DNA from 2 places in the Streptomyces sp. NPDC056580 genome. Region 2 is predicted to be linked to the other one. Evidence: riboswitches for the same ligand, from Rfam matches in the RefSeq annotation. Region 2 holds a riboswitch; the other holds the start of a gene.
The links. A riboswitch is a leader RNA that binds a small molecule or an ion and turns the genes downstream of it on or off. The one in region 2 is predicted to bind S-adenosylmethionine.

Region 1: linked by a shared signal. The riboswitch ahead of ACFQ9Z_RS14700 (hypothetical protein) and the one ahead of ACFQ9Z_RS10690 (amino acid ABC transporter permease) in region 2 are both predicted to bind S-adenosylmethionine.

Annotation. Positions count from the first base shown of each region.
Region 1 covers NZ_JBHTVE010000006.1:199,102-206,951, reverse strand. Annotated here, with positions in the region: gene ACFQ9Z_RS14715 (hypothetical protein) at 6-1,910, opposite strand; gene ACFQ9Z_RS14710 (hypothetical protein) at 2,759-3,097, opposite strand; gene ACFQ9Z_RS14705 (DUF3293 domain-containing protein) at 3,247-3,723, opposite strand; SAM riboswitch class IV at 4,033-4,142, shown strand; gene ACFQ9Z_RS14700 (hypothetical protein) at 4,199-5,263, shown strand; gene ACFQ9Z_RS14695 (hypothetical protein) at 5,625-5,864, shown strand; gene ACFQ9Z_RS14690 (TIGR03086 family metal-binding protein) at 6,267-6,884, shown strand; gene ACFQ9Z_RS14685 (DUF4157 domain-containing protein) at 7,379-7,850, opposite strand, start outside.
Region 2 covers NZ_JBHTVE010000004.1:395,116-402,965, reverse strand. Annotated here, with positions in the region: gene ACFQ9Z_RS10700 (transporter substrate-binding domain-containing protein) at 1-196, opposite strand, end outside; gene ACFQ9Z_RS10695 (amino acid ABC transporter ATP-binding protein) at 266-1,063, opposite strand; gene ACFQ9Z_RS10690 (amino acid ABC transporter permease) at 1,060-2,040, opposite strand; SAM riboswitch class IV at 2,365-2,473, opposite strand; gene ACFQ9Z_RS10685 (glutathione S-transferase C-terminal domain-containing protein) at 2,539-3,402, opposite strand; gene ACFQ9Z_RS10680 (putative leader peptide) at 3,627-3,737, opposite strand; gene ACFQ9Z_RS10675 (metallophosphoesterase) at 4,060-5,280, shown strand; gene ACFQ9Z_RS10670 (flavodoxin family protein) at 5,743-6,480, opposite strand; gene ACFQ9Z_RS10665 (GntR family transcriptional regulator) at 6,708-7,415, shown strand; gene ACFQ9Z_RS10660 (proline racemase family protein) at 7,455-7,850, opposite strand, start outside.

The sequences.
Region 1 (7,850 bases), on a different contig from region 2:
CATGGTCAGCCCTTCAGACGGCCGTTGTCCGGCCGTGCGACCTCGGCGAGGTACTCGTCGATGCGCCTGCGGACCGCCGACTCGTCACCGTAGCGGTCACCAAGTGCACGGAAGAACGTCAGGCCTTCCCCGTCGTCTGGTTCGAAGCCGGCGAATACCGTGACGTGCTCGTAGTTTTCGAGATCCCTCTCGAAAGCGGTCTCGGGAGTTTCATCGAGGCCACCGATCAGTGCGTGGACGATGTTGGCTACGAACCGGGAGCTGCCCGCCTGTTCGACGGCGAAATTGACCAGGTCTCCCCTCGCCAACGTGAGATCCCTGTCCCAGTTCTCCTCGGAGAAGTCCTCCCAGTATGCGTTGAGGCCCGGTCGTACCTCTCCTATGCTCTGGTTTCCTTGGCCGCTGGAGATGCCGCCGCCCTCGAAGTCGTAGAGCACCTCGAGGAAGCTACGGTTCAGCTGGATCTCCTCGTCGTCCGCGGGGATCACCACCCAGTCACCGTCGACCGTGGCGGCAAGGTGCGGTGTGCCGTTGACGTCGAGGCGCAGCGGTATCAGGTCGTCGTGTCGGCGGATGAAGTCCTCGTTCGCGCACTCGTAGTCGTCCCAGTCCTCTCCGTACAGCTCCTCCCAAGTGTTCTTTGCGGGGCTGGCGGTGAAGCGGATGGCGTCGGCCACGGTGTGCGGGGCGGAGGTCGAGATGTCGACGGTGGCCGTGGGCGGGAAGGCAAGAAGGTCCGGGACCGCGGCGAGGGCGAGGGCCATCGGGTCGCTCCCTGGCTCGTAGGTGCCCAGCACGGTCACCGCGTCCTGAGCCGGCCCCTGGTCCTTCAGCAGTTGAAGGGCCCCGTCTCGTACGCAGAGCGCATATTCCGCCTCCTCGCCGTCTACTGGTGACACACAGACCGTCAGGAACGACTCGAGCGGCATGGTGGAGACGGCATGCCGCCAGCCCTTCCGGAAGAGGGCGGGGCCTTCGTAGATGGCCACGAGCCTGTAAGCGTCGTCACCCTCCCCCAAGGTCTGCGGCGGTTGGACGGGAAGGACCCTTGGCCGGGGACCGCCGTAGTGCCGGATGATCAGTTCGCGGGGGTCCGGGCCGGCACCCGCGTAGAAGGCGAGGGCATGTCCTCGTACGAGCAACTGGTCGTACCGACGCAGTTCCGCGGGGTCCCTGTCGTACACGGTTGCCAGGAGGAACTGCCGTGCTCTGCGGGGGTTGAGGCGCTGTACGGGTGGCCAGGAGACATCCGCGTTCGCGTTCAGCGGCAGGATGGCATCCTTGTCCCCGTTTCCATCGGCTCGCTGCGAGGCTCGTCCGTCCTCGTCTTCGAAGGCGTCGTCCGATTCATCGAAGTCGCCCTGCGGCTGATCGACGACGGCCTGCACCGGGCGGGGGTTGGGGAACACCGACACCAGCGTCGCCGATCTGAAGCGGGCGCTGAAGAGCTTGGTGCTGGGCCGCTCGAAGCGGTCGACGGGGCGTGCTAGCAGGCGGCCGTGCATGGTCCGGTAGAAGGCCACGTTGACCTCCTTCTCCAGCCATTCTTCGAGTTCGTAGGTCGAGCCGAGGTCCCCGTCGGGAGTGATTTCGGCCGTTTCGAACAGGGTTTCGACCTCGGTCCGATCGAGCGACTTCAGGCCCTCAACGGCCGCGGCCGCCGCCCTGAGTCGCTCATCCTGCTCCTCGAAGACCCGGTCGGGGATGGCGACGCCGACGAGGTAGCAGCCGTTTTCGGCTCGCCAGTTTGAGGTGAGTTCATAGGAGGCGTCCAGGAGCACCTCCTCGGCGGCGTCGCAGACAAAGTCGTCGATCTCCGGGTCTGCTCCAGGGACACTGCCGGAAGGCAGGTCCGGCAGGTTGAGCGCCTCAAGGGTGTCGGCGTTGCCGGGCTGCTCCGAGATCACCACGATCGAGTAGGTGCCAGAGCTCCCGTTGCGCTAGACACGGGCGTACGAGGAGCCGATGGTGTCTTCGAGGGGCACGGGGTTCTCTTTCTCCTTGTGGGGCGTCGTCTGGCGGGATGGACGGATGCGTACGGCGCTCCTCTTCCGCACCCGCAGATAGGGCAGGACACGCCTGCGCAGAGGATCGGCCGAGGCAGGCCTTCCACGCGGCCAGCGGCCCCCGCAGTCGGGGCAGGCGTACAGCGACGGCTCGGGGCACACCTCGTGGACGATGACGTGCAAGACCCGGCTGGTCACCGGATGCCGCCGGGACTCAGGCGAGGCCCCGACACCCGCCGGTAGTTCGGTTTCGAGTGATGCGGCGCAGTGCGGGCATCGCGAGGGCGGGACCACAGCAGCACTCCTCAAGTCTGTGTGATGGCTCCTCGGCCGATGCCGTGGAGGCGTGTGCTTGCCACTAACGTCGCCAAGCGGTCGAATTTCGTACCGCTACGGTCCGCGAGCCGCGGGCGACCAGCCAGGTTGTCGGTCGGAGGCAGACGCGAGGCCCGGTCTGGCAATAACTGGGGCCGACGAGTCGTTCAGGAGGCCCGTCGGGCGCCGCCCTAAGCGAAGGGGACGACGCCCGTGGCGTGTTTTCTCCGTACTCAGCGCGGCCGCTCTCGCGTCGGAGAAGGTGATCAAGGACGTGACACGCCAGATCTCGCCGAACAGCGGATAGAGGACGCCCTCCAGCGCGGCCTCCGCCGGGCCATCGAACAATTGATCCGACATGCGTCACAACGGGCCCCCGCGGCAAGAGCTGAGGGAGACGGGCGGCGACCTCTGCTCCCCGCCCGGGGGGATGGTCCCTACTTGTGCTCCAGATCCAGGGGGTTGTCGTCGGCGTCGATGTACTGCTCCGTATCGGTGTAGCCCATGTTGAGGCTGTTGCGGCGCCGCCTGCCGATGGAGAGCACGCGTAGTTCCAGGCGCTTCGTCCAGCCCGCCACGTCGGCCGGGGAGACTGGCCCGACCTCGCACTGGGTCAGCCAGAGCACGGGGTCGAAGCGGTCCGAGGTCCCGGTGAGGGCGGCGGCGAGGTTGAAGGCGATGTGTCGGCGGGCGTCGAAGTCCTGGTCGTCGGATTCAGCGATGGCCGCGGAGATGGTTTCGTAGTCGGCGCGGCTCATCTGTCGGTTCGTGGCCATGGGGTTCCTTCTGGCTCGAGGTGGTTGCTTCTCGGGGGTACGCCACGGGTCGCCGGACTCGGATGTCGAGTCGGACGGCCCGCACGCAGGGGGTGCGTATGCATCACGCAGCGATGGACGTGCGCTGTCCTCCGATGGCCGGCCGCTGCTCAGACGGGCGGACTGACCGGCGCTGTCTCTGGCCCGGCGGGCGGCGGTGCTGTAGGAGCTGCGGGAGCCCCTCCAGGCGCCCTTCGCTTGCTCCCCGCACCCGCGGGGATGGCCCCAATAGCGTCACGCACGAGGACGGCGCCTATGTCCGTTGCGCCGCCGTCGCAGGACAGCAGAGACCGGGCGCCGGGGGTCCAGGCGAAGACCGCGTCCTGGCCGGAGCACCGCCCCGGTTCACGCGCCGTCGAGTCGTTCAGGCCGGCGATCGCGACGCTCTGCTGGATGTGGGTGCCGTGCGCATCGCCTCCCGCAGCGGGCGCCAGCCCTCGCCGGTCGAGCTCGTCGAGGAGCCGGGCCTGGGTGCGGGCGTTGTCTTCGGCGAGGGTGGGACGGCCGTGGAGGTCGCACGACGTGACGACGTGGAGGGCGGCGGTGCCGACAGGTCCCAGGAGTTCAGGGAAAGGATCCTGGGCCATGCCCTGCGGACACGGTTCGACCCGTACCGTCCGGTCCGGGAATCGGATATCGACGACCGTCCGCCGGAAGAGTTCCCAGTTCTGGGGTGTGGTCGCAGCGTCAGTGACCTGCATGAGGGCCTCCTGTGAACGAAGGACCCCCTTACCCACCGGCAGGGAGATCGGTGCTCGGTCCCACACGGCTGTGGGAGCCAGTCTTCGGCGCGATCGGCGTCGTGACCGAGCGGAATGTTGCCACACCACCGCTCAAGGGGTAAAGCGTTGTGGATCACATTGTGCAAGATCCAGACGGGTGTTAGCTTCGCGCCCGGTCACGAGTTCCAGCGTCAAGCCCCGGCTTGCTGGACGACATCCCGTTTGCCGCGGATGCCCCGGAGGACGACCAGCCCAGCGCGCGGTGCGTTGGGAAACCGCAGATCACCGGGGTGCGGGTGTGCACTACCGGGGTCCATCGACTCCGGAGGGTTGACCGCCCGTGCCCGTTTCCGACGCGATCCCCGCAGTGCCGACGGGGCGACAGGCCCAGAAGCCTGAGCCGACGCCCGGACCCGCCATGTCCGCAGTCGCAGAGCCGGACCGCGCGGGACTGGTGACCACCGGCCTCGACGCTGCCCGGGCGCTGTTCTGCACGGCTGAGGCGAGCGGCTCCGGTCGGCCTGGAACTGACGAGATCTTCGACGAGTGGCTCGACAGCGGATTCGACATCGCCTTCTACCGCGGCGAGGACCGACCCCTTCAGGTACGTGCTGTCAGTCAGGGGGAGCATGTTCCCGGATCGCTGATCAGCAGCCGTATCGGAAAGGCCCGGTTGGAGTCGGTCTGCCTCAATCCTCACCGGCACGCACCCGTCGGGCCCCGGAACCCGGACCCGGTGTCTGCGGAAGGCGAGGAGGCCGACGGAACAGAGGCCCGAACGGGGGCCGGCATGCCCGGCATTCACCGGGGAGACGCGGACAAGCGGCGGTACGCGAAGGTGGAGTACCAGGAGGACACCGGCTGCGTTCTGACGGTCGTGGACGACTTCGCCGAAGGAACGGGGACGGAGTCGGCCCATCACCTGGGCGGCGACATCACCGCGGGCATCGAAAGAGACTGGTTCGAAACGCTCACCACCCTCACCGAACTCGCCCAGGCGAGGCTGGAAAAGGAGGGGTGGGCCCCGGACGGTCCGTGGCAGATCCAGTGGTGGTGCAGCTCCTGCGACGTCACGGACCCGCCGTACGAAACCCTTGAAGTGTTCGAAGAGTACGGCTTCGATCCAGACGAGATCACGCAGCACTATGTGTCCATCTACAGCCAGGGCAGCAACGGCTTCTACACCGTTGAGTTCAGTGCGGAGCACCGGGGAGAGGACCACGTCATGTACCTCCAGCTGGAACTGGACGCTGGCAGCCAGAAGCTGGGCAGCGGCAGTCTCGACGAACTGCGGAGCCACCTGGAACAGGCGACGGAACGGGTGCGGGAGGCCGGCTACACCCCGCTCGACGGCGACTGGAGCGTCCACTGGACACGCTGCCACGTGCCTCTGACCATGCTGTAACCCCGAGGCCCCGAAACCAGCAGCGTGGCTGAGGCCGTCAGGGCTGCAGCTAGACACACGCGCACCCGATCGGTCGGCGCGCCCGCCGTCGTGGCTGGCTTTCGTCGGCTGAGGCACAGACGACCTCCGGGACGAGGCGCCGCCCTCACGAGTGGAGGGCGGCCGCAGCCTTGACTCGGTCATTGAAACTCCCGGCCAAAGTCGCTACGCCGACCTAGGTGTGCTGTCCGGCGGGTCGCCCCACCGACCCCGCATCCGACAGCTATGTCACCCGAACGGCCCAACGTGACGTGCCACCCACATGGATGAACATCAAGCTGATTAGTGCCCCAATCAAGGCAATCCGTGAAAGGGGAACCGAATGCGCATTCGACGTATCCTCGCCGCTGGCATCGCCACGGCAGCCCTCGCCGGACTCGGCCTCACAGGTGCCGCCACCGCCACCGCCGCCAACCTCACCCCAAGCCAGGGCGCCATCAATGCCCTCACCCCGGGTGAGTGCACCGACGGCGGCGGAACGGTCGATTGGACCCCCAACCCGGCCAACCCCGGCACCGGGACCTGCAGGGGCGGCACGGGCAACGGGCAGGCAGTCGACTAAACGCCACTAGGCGCTAGGAACGCTCCGCAGCCACGCGCTGCGGGGCGTTCCCGCGTCAGCGTAGCCGTGGAGAGTCGCAGGGACCGTGCCGACCCGTCGGGCACGCTAAGTGGCCAACAGTCGTCCAGTCGTCCTTGTCTTAGCCCTCCCGCTCGGGGCCGTCTCTGGGCCGTGCGGGGGTGCTCAACGACGATCAACGCTGACAACCACCGACAGCTAAGTCGCAGGTCGCAGCATTGATCGATTGCACGGCCGCAGGTCAGAGACCCGGCTCTTCGCTTACGGCCCCGTTTCCAGGTGGCGATGCCTGGTAGGCGCTGGGGTGGCGGGTGGACCGAGAGCTCCACCTTGACGTCCGATACCCGCCGGACCCGGCTGCCCGAAGCGAGCATGCTGGGTCACATGGTCAACGTGTTTGAGGGGCTCATCGATCGGTTCCTCGGGTCCAGCGCCGAGTTCGAACAGAAGCTGCGAGCAGTGCGATCCGAGCAGTGGACCTGGCCAACTCCCTGCGCCGAGTGGAACGTGCGGGAGTTGGTCAACCACATGACTCGCGGAAACCTCAACTACGTGAGTCTGCTGCATGGCGGTGGCGCCGCCGCTTTCCTGCGGCTGCGGGACGCCGACGCGCTGGGCACGGATCCGGTTGGCGCGTACGCCCTGTCCGTACGCGAGTGTGCCCATGCGTTCGGGGAGACCGGTGCTCTTCAGCGGGTTCTGGACTATCCCTTGGGCCCGGTGTCCGGCCAGCAGGCACTTGCCCTGAGAGTCACGGACAGCGCTGTCCACACCTGGGACCTCGCACGGGCTGTCAACCTGGACGACGCCCTCGATGGCAGCCTCGTGGCGTGGATCGAAGAAAATCTTGACGCGATCTACGCAGGGTTGCCGGAAACGCCCACCGCTGCAGAAACAACTCATCGGTTCTTTGCCGCTCCCGACGGCGTGCTCGCTAACAACTCCTCCCCCCAAATGCGACTGCTGCACCGAATGGGGAGGACGCCGGCACGAGGTCACTAATCCCGTGTGGTTACGAGCCTCCTCAGGGGCGGCCGACGGTACTCGCCATGTGATCAAGATCCCTGGTAAACCTTCCCGGCCACGCGCAGAAGTGGCTCGATGCGAACTCCGTGGGCCCGACGACCGCGCTCCGCAATGAGGCGACCATCCGTAACCACATCGCTCAGTTATTAAGGGTTGGATTCGCACGCTCCAGGACGCCGAATCCGGAGCAGCCGACACACCAGCAACCTTCACAGCGGCACGCACCACGCCTGCCGTAGCCGCGACGGGTTCGGAAGCACTGGTCGAGTAATCGCGTAGGCACGCGGAGATGCTGGACGCGGAGGGATGATCACCGACTTGACGACAGCCACGGTACCGATGTTCCCCGAGGCCGTGATCCACGACGCGGCCGGAACCGGGCCCGGATGCCTCATCGCCCTCGGTGAGGTCGAGTGTTACCAGCGCGGCCGACCCCGCCCCGGTCGGCGATCGCCCAGCGCCCGCTCGGCTCAGGTCATGGTGACCACCGAGTACCTGTCGCTCGCGGAACTGTCCCACGAGACGTGGACCCGGCAGCGCACTGGCTGGCCGGTGGCGGTGAGTCCGCTGGCCGCGATGGCCCCCGACGGGTCGGACAAGGTGCTGTACAGGCCCCCGGCGGGCGCGGCCCCGCCCCGGGTGAATCCCAGAGTGTCCGGCGCCGCAGTGGTGGGGTAGAACACCGCGTCCCCCGTGATCGTGTAGGTCCCCCGCGTGGTGTCCTTGCGTTTCCTTCCCGGGATGATGGAGGGCAGGCCGAAGGTGTCCTCCGCGCCGTCGGAGACGTTGCCCTGCGCGTCGACCTCCCACAACTCCCAATAGCGGCCGACAGTGGCGTGCACGGTCGAGTTCCTCGCCGTGACGTAGGCGTCGATGTCCGTGCTCGGCAGGGCGGACCACGCCGCCCCGTCCCACTGTTCCACGGCGAAGACCCGGTTGATC
Region 2 (7,850 bases):
CCTTGACGGTGGTCTGCTTGGCGGCGCCGTTGGAGGCCTGACCGATGACGACCTCGCCGGACTTGGCGGCGGTGCCGGTGGTGGTGGCCGCGTCGCTGTCGCCACCGCAGGCGGCGAGCCCGGTGGCCAGGGAGGCGACGGCGGTCACCGCGGTGATGCCGCGTATCAGGCTGCGTCGGGTGAAGTGGGTGCGCATGGCCGTTCCTTGTCGCTCAGGGGCGGTGATGAGGGTGGTGGCGTGGGGGGAGGTCGCGGGGGCGGCGGGTCACAGGACCTTGCTGAGGAAGTCCCTGGTCCGCTCGTGCCGTGGTGTGTCGAGGACCTCGGAGGGCGGCCCCTGCTCGATGATCTTGCCGCCGTCGATGAAGACGACCCGGTCGGCGATCTCGCGCGCGAAGCCGATCTCGTGGGTGACGATGACGAGGGTGGTGCCGCTGGAGGCCAGGTCCCGGATGACGGCGAGGACTTCGCCGACCAGTTCGGGGTCCAGGGCGGAGGTGGGCTCGTCGAAGAGGATGACGCCGGGGCGCAGCGCCAGGGCGCGGGCGATGGCGACGCGCTGCTGCTGTCCGCCGGAGAGTTGGCGCGGGTAGGCGCCGGTCTTGTCGGCGAGGCCCACCCGGCCGAGGAGTTCGCGGGCCAGTTCCCGGGCTTCGGGCCTGCCGAGCCGGCCGGTGGCGACCGGGGCCGCGGCCACGTTGTCCAGGACCGTCAGGTGCGGGAAGAGGTTGAAGTTCTGGAAGACGAACCCGATCCGTCCACGCTGGGTGAGGATGGCCCGCTCGCTCAGCTCCTTCAGCCGGTCGCCCTGCCGCTTCACGCCGATCGGCTCGCCGTTGATGCTGACGTGGCCGATCTCGGGCTTCTCCAGGTGGTTGATGACCCTCAGCAAGGTGGACTTGCCGGAGCCGGAGGGACCGAGGATCACGGTGACCTCGCCGGGACGGACGGTCAGGTCGACGCCGTCCAGGACCCGGTGGGTGCCGTACCACTTGTGCACGTCGTGGAGTTCGACGGTGGCGGCTTCGACGTCCGCCAGGGCGTCGGCGGTCTTGGCGGTCATACGGCGGCCTCCCGGCGGATGCGGGCCCGCAGGTCGGTCAGACCGGTGCGGAGCTTCTGCAGTGGCGTCGGCGGCAGGCTGCGGGTGGCGCCCCGGGCGTAGTACCGCTCGACGTAGAACTGGATGACGGAGACGACGCTCGTCAGGATCAGGTACCAGACGGTGACGACCAGCAGCAGCGGCACGATGTCGCCGGGGTAGGTGGAGCCCATGGTCTGCGCGGAGCCGAACAGGTCCAGCAGGGAGACGTAGAAGACCAGCGAGGTGCCCTTGATCAGGCCGATGAGCTGGTTGACGTAGTTGGGGATGATGGAGCGCAGCGCCTGCGGAAAGACGATTCTGCGGAACTGGTATCCCTTGGGCAGGCCGAGGGCGGCGGCCGCCTCGTGCTGGCCCTGGTCGACGGAGAGGATGCCTCCGCGCACCACCTCGGCCGCGTAGGCGGCCTCGTTGAGGCTGAGGCCGACGACGGCGACGACCATGTCGGTGGCGAGTTTCGACTCGTCGAAGGAGAAGAAGGCCGGCCCGAAGGGGATGCCGACGCTCAACGTCTTGTACAGGGCACTGAAGTTGTAGAGGAAGATCAGGACCACGATGAGCGGGATGGAGCGGAAAGCCCAGACGTAGGTCCAGCTGACCGCGCGCAGTACCGGGCTCTTCGACAGCCGGGCCAGGGCGAGCAGGACACCGCCGATGAGGCCCAGCACGGCGCTGTAGGCGGCGACTTCGAGGGTGATGAGGAGGCCGTCGAGGATGGTCGGCCGCAGGAACCAGTAGCTCCAGCGGTCCCACTGGTAGAAAGGGTTGGTCACCAGCCCGTGGGCGAACTGGGCGACCAGGACCAGGACGACCGCGGTGGCGATCCAGCGTCCCGGCCGTCGCAACGGCAGTACTCGCTGGGCGGTGAGGGCCTTGGGCGGTTCGGCGGTGGTCGGCGCCTCGGGCAAGGTGACGGTGGCGCCAGGGGGTTCGCTCATGGTGGGCTCCGGCTGGGTGGGAACACCCCGGATCCACGCCGGTGTGCGGGGACGCGCAGGACGGCGGGAGACCGGGAGTGGGAAGGGCGACGGCACACCGCGCGGGCGGTGTCGGTCAGGGAGTGCGAGGGCTGCGGGGAGGAGTCAGCCCCGACAGCCGGCACGGCCCGGTGCGGTACACAGTGCGCTGCTGACGCGGAGCAGATCGACGGCGCGGTCGGCGACGAGCAGGCTCGCGTACGTCCGTACGCAGCCCTGGGAACGGCGTGCGGCCGTTCTGGGAGCTGCGTACATGGCGTCACCGTCACTGTTCCGGCCCCACGGGCCTCGCGCTTACCGATGTGTCATCGGCCGGGTCGTCACCTGGGGCACCCCACCGCGGTGCGAGGGTTGCCGGTCAGCCAGCCAGGGCTTGTCACTGACACTCATGACCGTTCTGGGCCGTAGTAAAGACAAGTGCCCGAACGTATGTCAACGCCGGTCCACCAGGTGGAACGGCTAACGGGCGCAGTGCGCCGCCCAGTCGAGGATCTGCACGGCCGAGCCGGCGGCCTCCAGCCCGCGGCACTGGGCGTGGTGGCGGCGGTCGATGCCGTCGAGGTCGAGGTGGGCGCCGAAGGCCGGGTGGGCGGTCAGACGGCGGGCGTAGGACCACAGCGCCGGGTGGCCGGCGATGCGCTGGACCGCGACGGCGTCGAGATGGTGCCGGTGCACGGTGTCGAGCCGGACCAGGGCGACCCACAACTCGACGTCGGCGGCGGTGACTTCGTCGCGGATCAGGTAGGTGCGGCCGTCGAGCCGGCGGTCGAGGGCGCCGAGGGTCTCCAGCAGCGTGGCCACTGCCATGTCGCGTTCCGCCGCTTCCCCTCCCACGGCCCCGGCCCGCTGCGCCGCCCCCTCGATGCCCTCCACGCACATCCGCTCCACGGCCTCGATCTCCGACTCCGCGCCGCTCGGGTAGAGCGAGGGGCCGCAGGTGTCGAAGCGGTGGGCGAGGTCGCGCATGATGTCCCGGTCGTGGGTGCTGACGATCCGCCCGGACCATCCGTCACTGAGCACCGGCGCCGCGGCCGGACCGGAGTAGCTGTGCGCGCTCGCCTCGTACAGCGGGCGCAGGACGGAGTGGCCGCCCTCGGGACAGTCGGGGACGGCGGGCAGGTAGGTCACCGGACAGACGGCGTCCAGGCCGAGCAGGGTGTGGGTGACGGCGATGCGCAGGCCGGCCGGACACGCGGTCGACAGATGGAGCCGGTAGCGGCCGGGAACGGCGTAGTGGCCGCTGCGCGCGTCCCTGCCGATGCGGCCGCGGAAGGCGGGCGTGGGCCGGACGGAAACGTGGGCGGGCGGCGTTGTGACGGTCATGACTCTCCCCGGAAGCGGGCGCGGACGTACGCGCGGCGGATGCGACATCGGGCTGGGCCCCGTGGCCGGATCCCCCTGCTCCGCCCGGAGGGCGGGCCCGGCGATCGGTGCCGGGCCCGCCGGGGCTACGGGGATGCGACGACGGAACCCCGGTGCGGGGCTCAGCTGGGCACGCCGGACGGCACGACGCTGCGCGGTAGGCGTCGGCGCGGCAGGTGCGCAGGTCAGCCCATGGGGCCGAGCGCGCTGCAGACGCGGAGCAGGTCGATGTGACGTCGGGAGGTCAGCAGAGGCGAACGGCTCACTCGGACGGTGACCGGATCAAGGCGCCTCATATTTCCCTACCTGTTCACTGGGATTCCTCATCGAGTGTCGATCCACCGGCCACGGACGTCAAGAGGTCCGTCCCGCATCGCGGACATCCCGATGGACGCGCCCCCGCCCCTGGACGGTCCACCCTCCCCGGGTCACTCGGCGCGGCCGGGCCGGGTGCCGAGACCGGGCCCGCGGACAGCGCGGGCTACGGATTCGCTCCGCTCCGGCCCGCCTCCGGGATTCGGCTCCACGGCGACGCCCCATTCCTGAACACCCGTCCGGCCCTCCCGTGGACGACCGGCTACAGTGCGCGAGACGGCAGCCCGGGCAGAGAGGCGAAGCGTGACCGACACCAGCAGCACCCGACCCGCCGACAGCCCAGCGCAGGCGCCGCGGCGGAGCCTGCTGCACCGCCTGATGCGCTACATCCCCCTGGTCGCCCCCGTCCTGCTGTGGGCCGTGCCGTGCTGGGTGCTCCTGTACACCGGCCAGCACTGGCCGCTGCCCGTCACGCTCGCCGGCACGGCCCTGTTCGTCCTCGGCCTCGCCGGGATGCCGCTCGCGATGGTGCGCGGCCACGGCCGGCGCCAGCAGGACCGGGCGGCGATCGTCGGTGACACCCTGCTGGGCGCCGGCTGGGTGCTGTTCACCTGGTCCGTGCTGCTCGGCGTGCTGCTGCGGCTCGCGCTGACCGTGGCAGGCGTCGGTGAGAGCCAGGACCGGGCCCGCATCGTCACCTGGGCCGTCCTCGGCGTAGCCGCCGTCCTGCTCGTCTGGGGGTACGCCGAAGCTCGCCGCGTGCCACGCGTGCGCAGGCTCGACGTGCAGCTGCCGCGACTGGGCGCCGGGCTGGACGGCCTGCGCGTCGCCCTCATCACCGACACCCACTACGGCCCGCTGGACCGCGCCCGCTGGTCGGCGCGGGTGTGCGAGACGGTGAACACCCTGGAAGCCGACCTGGTCTGCCACACCGGTGACATCGCGGACGGCACGGCCGAGCGCCGCCGCGTCCAGGCCGCCCCGCTCGGCACCGTGCGCGCCACCCGGGCCCGGGTGTACGTCACCGGCAACCACGAGTACTACAGCGAGGCCCAGGGCTGGGTCGACCTGATGGACGAGCTGGGCTGGGAGCCGCTGCGCAACCGCCACCTGCTGCTCGAACGCGGCGGCGACACCCTCGTCGTCGCCGGCGTGGACGACGTCACCGCCGAGTCCTCCGGCCTGGCGGGCCACCGCGCCCACCTCGCCGGAGCCCTGGACGGCGCCGACCCCGGCCTGCCCGTCCTGCTCCTGGCGCACCAGCCCAAGTTCGTCGACCGGGCGGCGGCCGCCGGGATCGACCTCCAGCTCTCCGGCCACACCCACGGCGGGCAGATATGGCCCTTCCACCACCTGGTCCGCATCGACCAGCCCGCCCTCGCCGGTCTCAGCCGGCACGGCGCCCGCACCCTCCTCTACACCAGCCGCGGCACCGGCTTCTGGGGCCCGCCGTTCCGCGTCTTCGCCCCCAGCGAGATCACCCTGCTCGTCCTCCGCTCCCCGGACCGGCCCGCCACGCCGTAGCCACCGCCGTACAGGAGGCGTCCGGCGCCGCGATTGCGCCCGCCGCGCCCTCAGGAGAACTGGACGGTGACGTCGGCCGGCAGCCGGTCGAAGACCGACCGGCTCGTCGTCGTCCGCGGTCATGGTGTGCCCCGGCGGCCCGCGGCGGCAAGGTTCCCGCCGTCGCGGGCGGCCCGCCGGGCACGGCGCGGCCCGAGTGCGTGGCCGACCGCGGAGGCGGGGAGGAGCACGGCGGCCACAGCGCCGCGCGTGCGCCCCGGCCGCTCCCGCGCCGGCTTCCGGTCCGGCCTCCCGTGCCGTGGCCCGCGGGAGGGTGCGGGACCCGACGGCCCTCGACCGCTCGCCATGGGCCGCCTCCTCCGGTCGAAGGGAACGCTCACGAGCCGGCACGGGCAAGGCGCGCTGCCCGGCTCTGTGGCGCAGGCGGCCGCGGGGCGGGCGCGCCGCCCGGGCCTGGCCGCCCTAACGGTGTTCGGGGTTCTCGAAGTCGCGGCGGCATCCGGCGTCCCAGGCGGTGCGCTGGTTGCCGTAGGCGGGAATGCCGCCGAGGTCCTTCAGCGCCCGCGCCAGGTGCAGCAGGTTCCAGGTCATGAAGGTGGTGTTGCGGTTGGTGAAGTCGTTCTCCGGGCCGCCCGAGCCGGGGTCGAGGTACGAGGGGCCGGGGCCGGCCTCGCCGATCCAGCCGGCGTCCGCCTGGGGCGGGATGGTGTAGCCCAGGTGCTGCAGGCTGTACAGCACGTTCATGGCGCAGTGCTTGACGCCGTCCTCGTTGCCGGTGATCAGGCAGCCGCCGACACGGCCGTAGTAGGCGTACTGGCCTGCGTCGTTGAGCAGGCTGGAGCAGGAGTAGAGGCGCTCGATCACCCGTTTCATGACGGAACTGTTGTCACCCAGCCAGATCGGGCCCGCCAGTACGAGGATGTCGGCCGCCAGGACCTGCCGGTAGAGGTCCGGCCAGGCGTCCGTCTCCCAGCCGTGCTCGGTCATGTCGGGCCACACGCCGGTGGCGATGTCGTGGTCGACGGCCCGTACGACGTCGACCCGCACGCCCTGCGCGTCCATGATGCCGGTGCTCCGGTCGATCAGTCCCTGGGTGTTGCTCGTCTCCGGTGACCGTTTGAGGGTGCAGTTGACCACCAGGGCCCGCAGGTCGTCGTAGCGGTTCGGCGGTGCGTCGGCGGCGCGCGACGAAGCGGTCACGAGGTCCTCCCGGACTTGGAGCCGCGCGAAGGGCGGCGGCGCGTTCACATCCGCATCCAGCGTCCGGGCAAGCCGCGGCGGGTGCTACCGCAGCACCTCCGAACGGACCTGGTGGACCCCTGGCGGCCCGGGCGAAGTACCAGGTCCGCCGGGTCACCCGCCGGTTTCGGCGCAACGTGACATTGTATATTCGGAGGCCATCGAGCTGGACCGGCGGAGGAGCGCGGATGCCTCATCTCGGATCGCGGGCGGTCTCCGCCCAGACCCATCTGCGCGACCAGGTGGCCGACGCTCTCCGGGCGGCTCTCATAGCGGGCGAGCTGCGGCCTGGGGTCGTCTACTCCGCCCCCGCCCTCGCGTCGGAACTCGGCGTCTCCGCCACCCCGGTGCGCGAGGCGATGCTGGATCTGGCCAGGGAAGGCCTGGTCGAGGCGGTGCGCAACAAGGGCTTCCGCGTCACCGAGATGACCGAGCGGGACCTCGACGAGTTCACCGGCCTCAGGACACTGATCGAGGTTCCCACCGTGGGCCGTGTCGCCGAGACGGCGAGCGCCGAGCAGTTGGAGACGCTGCGCCCGCTGGCGCGGCGGATCGTCACGGCGGCCCGGGAACACGACGTCATCGAGTACCTCGAAGCCGATCACCGGTTCCACCTGGAGCTGCTGGCCCTGGCCGGCAACCAGCGCCTCGTGGAGGTGGTGGCCGATCTGCGCAAGCGATCGCGGCTGTTCGGGCTGACCAGTCTCAACGAGACGGGACGCCTGGTCGCTTCGGCCCAGGAGCACGTCGAACTGCTCGACCTGATGGTGGCCGGCCGGGCGAAGGAGGCGGAGGAGTGCATGCGCCGGCATCTCGCCCATGTCCGCACCCTGTGGGCGGACGGCCGGGCGGAAGCCGAAGAGTGCGAGCCGGCCCCGCGGCCCGGCGACCGCTAGCACTCCCGCCTCGGCGCCGCCACCGGCCCGGGCCGGCACTCACAGGGTGAAGCCGGCCGGGTAGGGGTCCGACGGATCGAGCAGGTACTGGGCGGTGCCGGTGATCCAGGCGCGGCCCGTGACGGACGGCAGGACGCCAGGACGGCCCCCGACCGTCGTCTCTTCTCTGATGCGCCCGGTGAAGCGGGAGCCGATGAACGACTCGTTGAGGAACTCCTGGCCCGGCGCGAGTTGCCCGCGCGCGTGCAACTGCGCCATCCGGGCACTGGTGCCGGTGCCGCACGGAGACCGGTCGAACCATCCGGGGTGGATGGCCATGGCGTGCCGTGAGTGCTCCGCGGTGGACCCGGGGGCCTCCAGATAGACGTGGTGGCAGACGTCGATCTCCGGGTTCTCCGGGTGGGCCACCGGGTTCTGCTCGTTGATCGCGTCCAT